Regions from separate parts of the Occultella kanbiaonis genome, predicted to be linked through region 1. Evidence: predicted binding sites of a transcription regulator. Region 1 holds the regulator's gene; the other holds the start of a gene.
What was found. Region 1 encodes LexA, which represses DNA repair genes until DNA is damaged. Its sites were predicted from a motif close to TCGAACANNTGTTCGA; they were not measured.
Positions count from the first base shown of each region.

Region 2: a site for LexA is predicted at 1,934-1,949, ahead of GKS42_RS25200 (HNH endonuclease signature motif containing protein). Genes of this name have one in related genera too.

Region 1 covers NZ_CP046175.1:2,116,345-2,120,682, reverse strand. The annotation lists gene nrdR (transcriptional regulator NrdR) at 1-434, opposite strand, end outside; gene GKS42_RS09735 (LysM peptidoglycan-binding domain-containing protein) at 601-1,299, opposite strand; gene lexA (transcriptional repressor LexA) at 1,599-2,222, shown strand; gene GKS42_RS09725 (L-lactate dehydrogenase) at 2,253-3,227, opposite strand; gene GKS42_RS09720 (hypothetical protein) at 3,468-4,133, shown strand; gene GKS42_RS26785 (hypothetical protein) at 4,124-4,249, opposite strand; gene GKS42_RS09715 (hypothetical protein) at 4,266-4,338, shown strand, end outside.
Region 2 covers NZ_CP046175.1:5,489,617-5,493,954, forward strand. The annotation lists gene GKS42_RS25190 (hypothetical protein) at 1-7, shown strand, start outside; gene GKS42_RS25195 (multicopper oxidase family protein) at 4-1,758, shown strand; gene GKS42_RS25200 (HNH endonuclease signature motif containing protein) at 1,970-3,697, shown strand; gene GKS42_RS25205 (SACE_7040 family transcriptional regulator) at 3,795-4,338, opposite strand, start outside.

The sequences.
Region 1 (4,338 bases):
CGCAGGGCGGCGATCGCGGCCTCGAAGTCCTCCAGCGAGGAGAAGGCCTGGTACACGCTGGCGAACCGGAGGTAGGCCACCTCGTCCAGCTCGCGCAGGGGGCCGAGGATGGTCAGTCCGACCTCATGCGCATCGATCTCCGCGACACCGTTGCTGCGGATCGTCTCCTCGACCTGCTGTGCGAGCAGGGCAAGGTCGTCATCGGAAACAGGCCGCCCCTGGCAAGCCTTGCGGACGCCAGAGATGATCTTGTCCCGGCTGAACGGCTCGACGGCACCGGAACGCTTCATCACGTTCAGACTGGTGGTCTCGACCGTCGTGAATCGCCGCCCGCAGTTCGGGCACTGGCGCCGCCGCCGGATCGCGGACCCGTCCTCGGCGGTCCGGGAGTCCACGACGCGGGAATCGGAGTGCCGACAGAACGGGCAGTGCACCGACGGATCCTTCCCACATCGTGGCCGTCGTTCCCGTGCACTACATGTGCGCGGATCACAACGGTGTAACTACTAGATGTAGGGAAACGTTAGGCGTTCGCGTGCCCAGATGCAAGCGACTTCGGGCACACGAGCGGCTTCGCCCTGCTGCCGGGCCAACAGTGGGTCAGCCGACGGGAACCGTGAGCGCCTGACCTGCCACCACCGTGGAGGTGGCGAGCGAGTTCAGCTCCATGATCTGGTCGACCACCACGCGCACGTCCGCGCCGGGTGCGGCGTGCTCGGCGGCGATCGCCCAGAGGCTCTCCCCGGGCGAGACGACCACCGTCGCCACCTCGGTGGGGGCGGCCGGCTCGGACGGGAATGCGAGGCCGAGGACCGACCCGAGCGCCGCGGCGACGACGAGTCCGAGCACCACGAGCACCCGGCGACCGCGGACCGTCAGCCGCAGCGGCGCATCGACGGCCGTGCGGGCCGGCTCGACCGTCTCGGCGGGCAGTGCGTCCGAACGGCGCACTGGCCGACGGACCGGCCGCACCGGGGCGCCGTCACGCTCGGGCCGCGCGAGCGGCACGGGCACCGGTGCCAGCGCGGGCGCCGAGGTGAGGTCGGGCAGGGCGGGCGCGAGTCGACGAGTCGGCGCCGGTGCGAGCGGGCCGACCAATGCCGCGGGCGAAGGCACCAGCGCGACCGCGGACGACCCGACGGTCGGGTGCGCACTCACGACCCGGGTCACCGGCCGGGCCGCCCCGGCGCGGCCCCCCGGCACCGCCGACAGGTGGCGACGACGTACAGCTCGGCCGCGCCGCGTCCCGGCGTTGGCACCCGCGCGGAGCTCGGCGTGGGGGAAGGCCAGTGCACTCATCGGGAGTCTCCTCGGTCGTCGCGGGTAGAACGATTGTTCGTCGAACGGCTGTACTGAAGGTAGCACGCGGCGATTCCGATGTCGACACGCCAGTCGAACACATGTTTTGCGGATCGGCCGATGACGCCTACTGTGGTCCTGAACACTTCGACAGCACATCACCGCCCTCTGACAATGGCGGAAACACAGGCCGAACCGACCATCAGGAGGAGACCGTGACCCGATCCAGCCGCTCCAAGTCCCCCGACCCGAAGGACACCCCCGGCCCCGACGGCCTCAGCGTGCGTCAGCGGCAGATCATGGGCTCCATCCGGTCGAGCATCGAGGCCAAGGGCTACCCGCCCACCATGCGAGAGATCGGTGCGGCCGTGGGGCTGGCGAGCCCATCCTCGGTGAAGTACCAGCTCAACCTGCTCGAACAGAAGGGGTACCTGCGCCGGGACCCGATCTCCACCCGCGCGATCGAGGTCATCGCGCCGGATGACGCCCAGTCCGTCCGCGGCGACATCGACATCTTCGAGGCGCCGGACCGGGAGGGCATCGATCCCGGTGCCGCGTATGTGCCGGTCGTCGGCCGGATCGCGGCCGGTGGCCCGATCCTGGCAGAGCAGGCCGTGGAGGACGTGTTCCCGCTCCCCCGCCAGTTGGTCGGCGAAGGCGATCTGTTCCTGCTCAAGGTGGTCGGCGAGTCGATGATCGACGCCGCGATCTGCGACGGCGACTGGGTGGTCGTGCGGCAGCAGAACGTCGCTGAGAACGGCGAGATCGTCGCCGCGATGATCGACGGCGAGGCGACCGTGAAGACGCTCAAGCGCTCCGCTTCGCAGGTCTGGCTGATGCCGGCCAACCCGGCGTTCTCACCGATCGACGGGAACGAGGCGCAGATCCTCGGCCGTGTGGTGAGTGTGCTCCGCTCGATCTGAGGTCGGGGTTCGGCTTCTGGGGCGCCCGGGTCAGAAGCCGAACTGCCGGGCGACGCCGCGGATCTCGTCCGCGCTGGCGCGCAGGCTGGCAAGCTCGGACTCATTGAAGTTGAACTCGAGACGCTCGCCCACGCCGTCGCGGTCCACGATCGACGGGACCGACAGGCACACGTCGGAGATGCCTAGGTAGTCCTCGAGCAGGCTCGAGACAGGCAGGATCGCACGCTCGGAACGCAGCACCGACTGGATGATCCGCACGCCGGCGAGGCCGATGGCGTGGTTCGTGGCGCCCTTGCCGTCGATGATCCGGTACGCGGAGTTCTTCACCTCGTCGGCGATCTCGGCCAGGTCCCCTGGGCTGAGCACGCCGGTGGCGGCCACGAACTCCCGCAGTGGCACCCCGCCGATGTTGGCGGCGCTCCACAGCGGGAACTCGGAGTCGCCGTGCTCGCCGACGATGTAAGCGTGCACGTTCCGGACCGCGATCCGGCTGTGTTCGCTGAGCAGGTACCTGAGCCGTGAGGTGTCCAGCACCGTGCCGGAACCGAACATCTGCCGCGGCGGCAACCCGGAGATCTTCAGCGAGGCGTAGGTGACCACGTCGACCGGGTTCGTCACCATCATGTAGATGGCGTCGGGCGCGACCTCCACCAATTGCGGCACGAGCGTGCGCATCAGGTTGATGGTCCGGTCCGCGAGCTCGATACGAGTCTGCCCCGGCTGCTGTTTTGCACCGGCGGTCACCACCACCATGTCCGCGCCGGCGCAGATCCCGATGTCGTCCGATCCCTCCACCGCACCCATGGGCATGAAGGCCATGCCGTGGGAGAGGTCGAGGGCCTCGGCCTCCACCTTGGCCCGGTTCACGTCGTACAGGACCACCCGGCGGGCGACGCCCCGGATCAGCGCCGCGTATGCGAGCGTGGCGCCGACCGAGCCGGCGCCGACGATGGCGAGGGTGGAGACCCCGGGAGGTGTGGTGGCGCGGTCTGGTGCCTGGGTCACGACGGGATTCCTCTCGTGGTGGATCGCCTTCGCGGTAACCCTATCCGGCCCACGGCGGGCCGCCCGATCAGGCGCCCGCGAGCCTGCCCGGCGACGCCCGGACCAGGTCGACGCGATCCGTGCTCACGAGTCCCGCCGATCGGTTCCTCAGCCTTCGATCGCGGTGTAGTTTCCACACCAGAGGGGCAACGTCGCGACCTTACCGCTGGGGAGCATGCGACCACGAGCAAGGAGAGTCGGATGGCTGGCAACCGTGCCTCGCGTGTGGTGTGCGCGGTAGCACTCGTGGTCCCCAGCCTCATCGCCGGTGCTGGAGCTGGTACGACCGGTCGCGTGGCGGGATCGGCCGGTCCCACCCTCGCGACACGGCCCGTCGAACGCGAGACGGCCGCGGCACGACCCTCGGAGTGGGACGAGGCGCAACGGATCCTCGTGGCGGAGTTCGGGATATCCGAGGAGCAGGCTCGCGCGAACGTCGAGTCGCAGGCTGCCCGGACGATGTTTCGCGAGGTCATTGTCTCGGAGCTTGGCGAGACGTTCGCCGGCTTCCGCTTCGACCCGGCTACGGGTGTCCTTGCCGTGCTCACGACGAACCCCGACCGCGACGTCACCACCGTCGAGCGACGCGCGGACCAGTACGGAGTTGAAGTCGGCGTCATAGGGGCGGAATTCTCCTACACGGATCTGGCGGAGCTCGCACGCCAGGCAACTGCCGGTGGACTAGGGGTGCCGGCCGAGGAGATCGTCAGTGCGCAGATCGATGACAAAACGAACACCGTCACGGTCTACGTTCTGCCCGAGCGACTGGCTGCACTGCAGCGCAGTGGCTCTCACGATCCGGTCGTCCGGCTGGCGGCCCACGTTGATGAGGCCGTCGACGAAGGGCGTGCCAGTGATCAGAACTGACCACCCGTGAGAACGGTCACGAGCGCAGTCCTCGCGAGCGTGAGCGTGGCAGCGGTGCTGGCTGGGTGCACCTCCGACCAGAGCCCGCCGACGCCCAGCCCAATGACCGTCGACATCTCGGAGCTCCACCCCATGACGATGCGCGAGGCGCTCGAGGAGCCCGATTACGGCGAACAGGTGCGCCTCGCCGTCACGCTCGTCACGG
Region 2 (4,338 bases), 2.3 Mb from region 1:
GCGATGACCGGGGCGACCACGCCGGACCGAGCGGGGCTGCGCCGTCGGGCGGCTGAGACCCCCGCATTGACCGGGGTGAACACGCCGGCCGGACGGAGCCCGCGCCGTCGGGCGGCTGAGACCGCCACACCGACCGAGGCGAACACGCCGTCCGGACGCAGCCCGCGCCGTCGGGAGGCAGAAGCCGCCACACCGACCGAGGCGAGCGCACCCGACCGACGGAGCCTGCGCCGTCGGACCCTGTTGCTCCTTGCCGCCGGGGCACCGGCGGTCGTCGCGGCCGGCAGCCTGGCCGCCTGCGGCGCGAGCGTCAGCCCTGTCACCGAGCCGTCGGCGTTCGACCGGCCGCTGACGATCCCGCCGCTGGCCGAGTCCACCGTGGCCGCGGACGGCACCCGCGTGTTCACCCTGGAGGCGCGGGAGGGGACCTCCCGGTTCCTCGACGAGGCGACGACCGCCACCTGGGGCTTCAACGGGGACTTCCTCGGCCCCACGCTGCGGGCCGAGCGCGGCGAGCGGGTCGCCGTCGAGGTCACGAACTCCCTGCCGGAGAGCACGAGCGTGCACTGGCACGGCATGCACCTGCCGGCCGCGATGGACGGCGGGCCGCACCAGAGCGTCGAGCCCGGCCAGACCTGGCGCCCGGAGTGGACGATCAACCAGCCCGGCGCCACGCTCTGGTACCACCCGCACCCGCACGGCCGCACCGAGCAGCACGTCTACAAGGGCCTGGCCGGCCTGTTCCTGCTCGACGACGGCGAGACCGAGGCGGCCGGACTCCCGAGCGAGTACGGGGTGGACGACATCCCGGTGATCGTCCAGGACAAGAGCTTCGACGACGGCGAACTCACCATCGATGACGGCGGCAACGAGGTGGGGCTGCTCGGGTCGACGGTCTTGGTGAACGGCACGATCGGGGCGGTCCTCGACGTCACCACCGAGATCGTCCGGCTGCGGATCCTGAACGGCTCGACGGCGCGGACGTACTCGTTCGGGTTCGACGACCGGTCGTTCACGCTCGTCGCCACCGACGGCGGACTGCTGCGGGCGCCCGTGGAACTGGACCGGATCCGCCTCTCGCCTGCCGAGCGCGCCGAGATCCTGGTCCGGATGGAGCCGGGCACCGAGACGATGCTGCACTCCTTCAAACCGGAACTCGGGCGGGTGGTGGTGCCGTTCGCCGTCGGCGGGAACGACGAGTTCGACGTGCTGCGGCTCCGGGCGGCCGAGTCGCTCGCGCCGTCCGGGGAGCCGGCGGCGGTGTTCACGGAGTTCGGGCTGGACGCGGCGACGGCCACCACGACCCGGTCCTTCGAGCTGCAGGACCGGGAGATCAACGGGCAGCTGATGGACATGGGGCGGATCGACGAGTCCGTGTACGTGGACACGACCGAGATCTGGGAGGTCCGCAACCAGGACCTGTCGCCGCACAACTTCCATGTGCACGACGTGCAGTTCGAGATCGTGGACATCGACGGCGACGCCCCGCCGCCGGAGCTGGCCGGGCGCAAGGACACCATCTACACCGAGCCGCAGCGGACCTACCGGCTGGTGATGCGGTTCGAGGAGTACACCGATCCCGCGATGCCGTACATGTACCACTGCCACCTGCTCCGACACGAGGACGAGGGCCTGATGGGGCAGTTCGTGGTGCTGGCACCGGGTGAGGTGGCGCAGCCGCCGGAGGGGACGTCGGCCGGCGGCGGGCCGGGCGGGGCCGGGTCGGGCGGGGCCGGGTCGGCCGGACACGACCACTGAGCCCACGCCACCGGCTGTGGATCGCCGGACGGGCCAGCTCAGGCTGTGGATGGAGTGTCATCGCGGCACCCTTCTCAAGGGCCGAGGTCCCGTCCGGCGCGCCTGATGCCCGGTCGTCCACATCGGCTTGACAGACCCTTGCAACCTCTGATCCGACGCGTAACGTTGCCATTGATCGCACGTACGTTCGACGGATGGGAGGTGACGATCGATGGACTGGACCACGGGACACACACCCGGCGAAGGGCGCCCGGAGGAGGACGGTGTCCGGCCGGTCGACGTCGCCTCCGACCCTCGGCGTGACGCCGACCTGTCCGAGCTGCTGGCCGGCTCTCTCGACGATCGACTCTTCGTCCTCGACGCCGTCACGGCCGCTCTGGCCGATGTGGACCGGCTCGACGAGCAGCACGAACACACCGGCCGGGCCTTGGGTGAGGCGAGCGTGCGGGCGCACCGGGACATCGAGATCCTGACCGGGCGGCGGTTGGACTGGCTTGCGGCGGAGAAGGCCGAGGGCATGTGGGACCTGTCCGGGCGCGTGCGTACCTACACCCAGCACGTGGCCCGCACCCACAAGATGTCCTTCGCTCGGGCCTCACGCGAGGTCCGGCTCGCCGAGCGGCTGAGCAACGACCTGCCCGAGGCCCGCGAGGCCCTCCGACGCGGGGAGCTGGGCGTCGAGCAGGCCGGGCTGATCGCCACCGTCGCCGCCTCCAGTGCCGCCCGCCGCGCGGCCCTCCGACTCCCCGCGCGCGGCCTCAGCCGGCCCGGCGACGCCGAGCCGAGCCAACCCGGCGACGCCGACCCGAGCCAACCCGGCGACGCCGACCCGAGCCAACCTGGCGAGACGGCCGAGGCCGACCCGACGGGTTCGGGTGCGCCTACGCAATCCGGTGCTGCCGGCGAGGCGGTCCTCGACGAGGACGCGACCGCGGAGTCGGTGATCCTGCACCTGGCGAGTACCGGGTCCTTCGAGGACCTGCGCGTGGTCTGCAAGTACTTCGCCGCGCTCTCCGACGCCGAGTCCGACGAACGCGGCTACAAGGAGGCCTGCGAACGCGAGTTCTTCGACCTGGCCTCGACCACCGGTGGGTTCCACCTCTCCGGGTTCCTGACCGAGGAGCACGGCCAACTGGTCAAGCAGACACTGGCCGCGCTCACGCCCGTCCCAGCCGCAGGAGACACCCGTAGCGCCAGCCAGCGCCGCGCCCAGGCCCTCGCCGACGGTGCCCAGCTGATCCTCAACCAGGGCCTTGCCGGCAAGGGCCAGTCCGTGCGGCCACACATGGGCGTGCTGATCAGCGCACCGGAGTTCGAACACATCGTCGCCACCAGCGCCATGCACGGTTGGGCAGGCGGCGACGCCACGTCCGTGCCCGCCTCCGACATCCCCGACTGGGCCCGCGCAGCCGACCCCGATGCCTGCGACGCGCGGCCCGTGTTCGGCCGTGACCTCCCACCCCTGCGGCCCGGCACCGGCGGTCTGACCAACCTCAAAGCCCTCGAGCACGTGGACTGGCGGGCGATCCTGTCCCAACCACCGGCCACCTGGGCCGACGGCACCGGGCCCGTTCCACCCTCCGTGCTGCGCAGGATCGCCTGCGGTGGCGAGATCTACCGCGTCATCTTCGGACCCGACTCCGCCGTGATCAACACCGGCAGGGCCCACCGCCGCTTCACCTCCGCCCAGCGCCGCGCAATGATCGCACGCGACCGGCACTGCACCTACCCCGGCTGCAAGGCCCCTCCGGCCATGTGCGAGGGTCACCACTCCAACGTCCACTGGGCCGCCGGCGGGAACACCGACCTGCCCAACGGCGCGCTGCTGTGCTTCTACCATCACCGCTTCGTGGACACCCACCAGATCGCCATGATCTGGCAGGGCAACGAGTGGGCCTTCTACACCCCCGACGGTGAGCGCATCGGCCCCGGGCCATGAGGCGCCGGCACGCCCGCCGGCGTGCCCGTGCCCACGCCCGCCGGTGGGCCCGCGCCCGGAGCTGACACCGCGGCTGACCGACCTCCTGTTCTGGACATCACCCCTGGACGGTCGTCGCCACGCCCGCCAGCGCCGCGAGAGCCATGGTGCGCAGCAGGGCTTCCATGTCGGCCCGGGCCAGCCTGGCACTGTGCGGCGTCGAGTTGATCAGCCCGAACACGGCGTGCGCCCCCGACCTCGCGGTGCGCTCCTCGACCTCGGGGTACAGCTCGCGGATCAGCCGGACCCAGATCTCGACGTACTCCCGTTGCAACCGGCGGACCTCGTCGCGCTCCGCCTCGGCCAGGCTGTCGAGGTCCCGGTACTGGATGGTGATCAGCGGGAGATGATCCAGAGCGAACTCGATGTGCCAGTCGACCAGGGCAGCAAGCGCGGCGGTCGGGTCCTCGGCTGCCTCGGAGCGCCGTCTGCCCTCGGACAGCAGGGTGGCGCTGATCGAGACCAGCATCTCGCTGAGGAGGGCACCCTTGCTCCGGAAGTGCCGGTACAGAGCAGGCCCGGAGATTCCGACCGCTGCGCCGATGTCGTAGATGGAGACGCCTCGGAAGCCGTGTCGGGCGAAGAGGTCCGCAGCCGCGGCG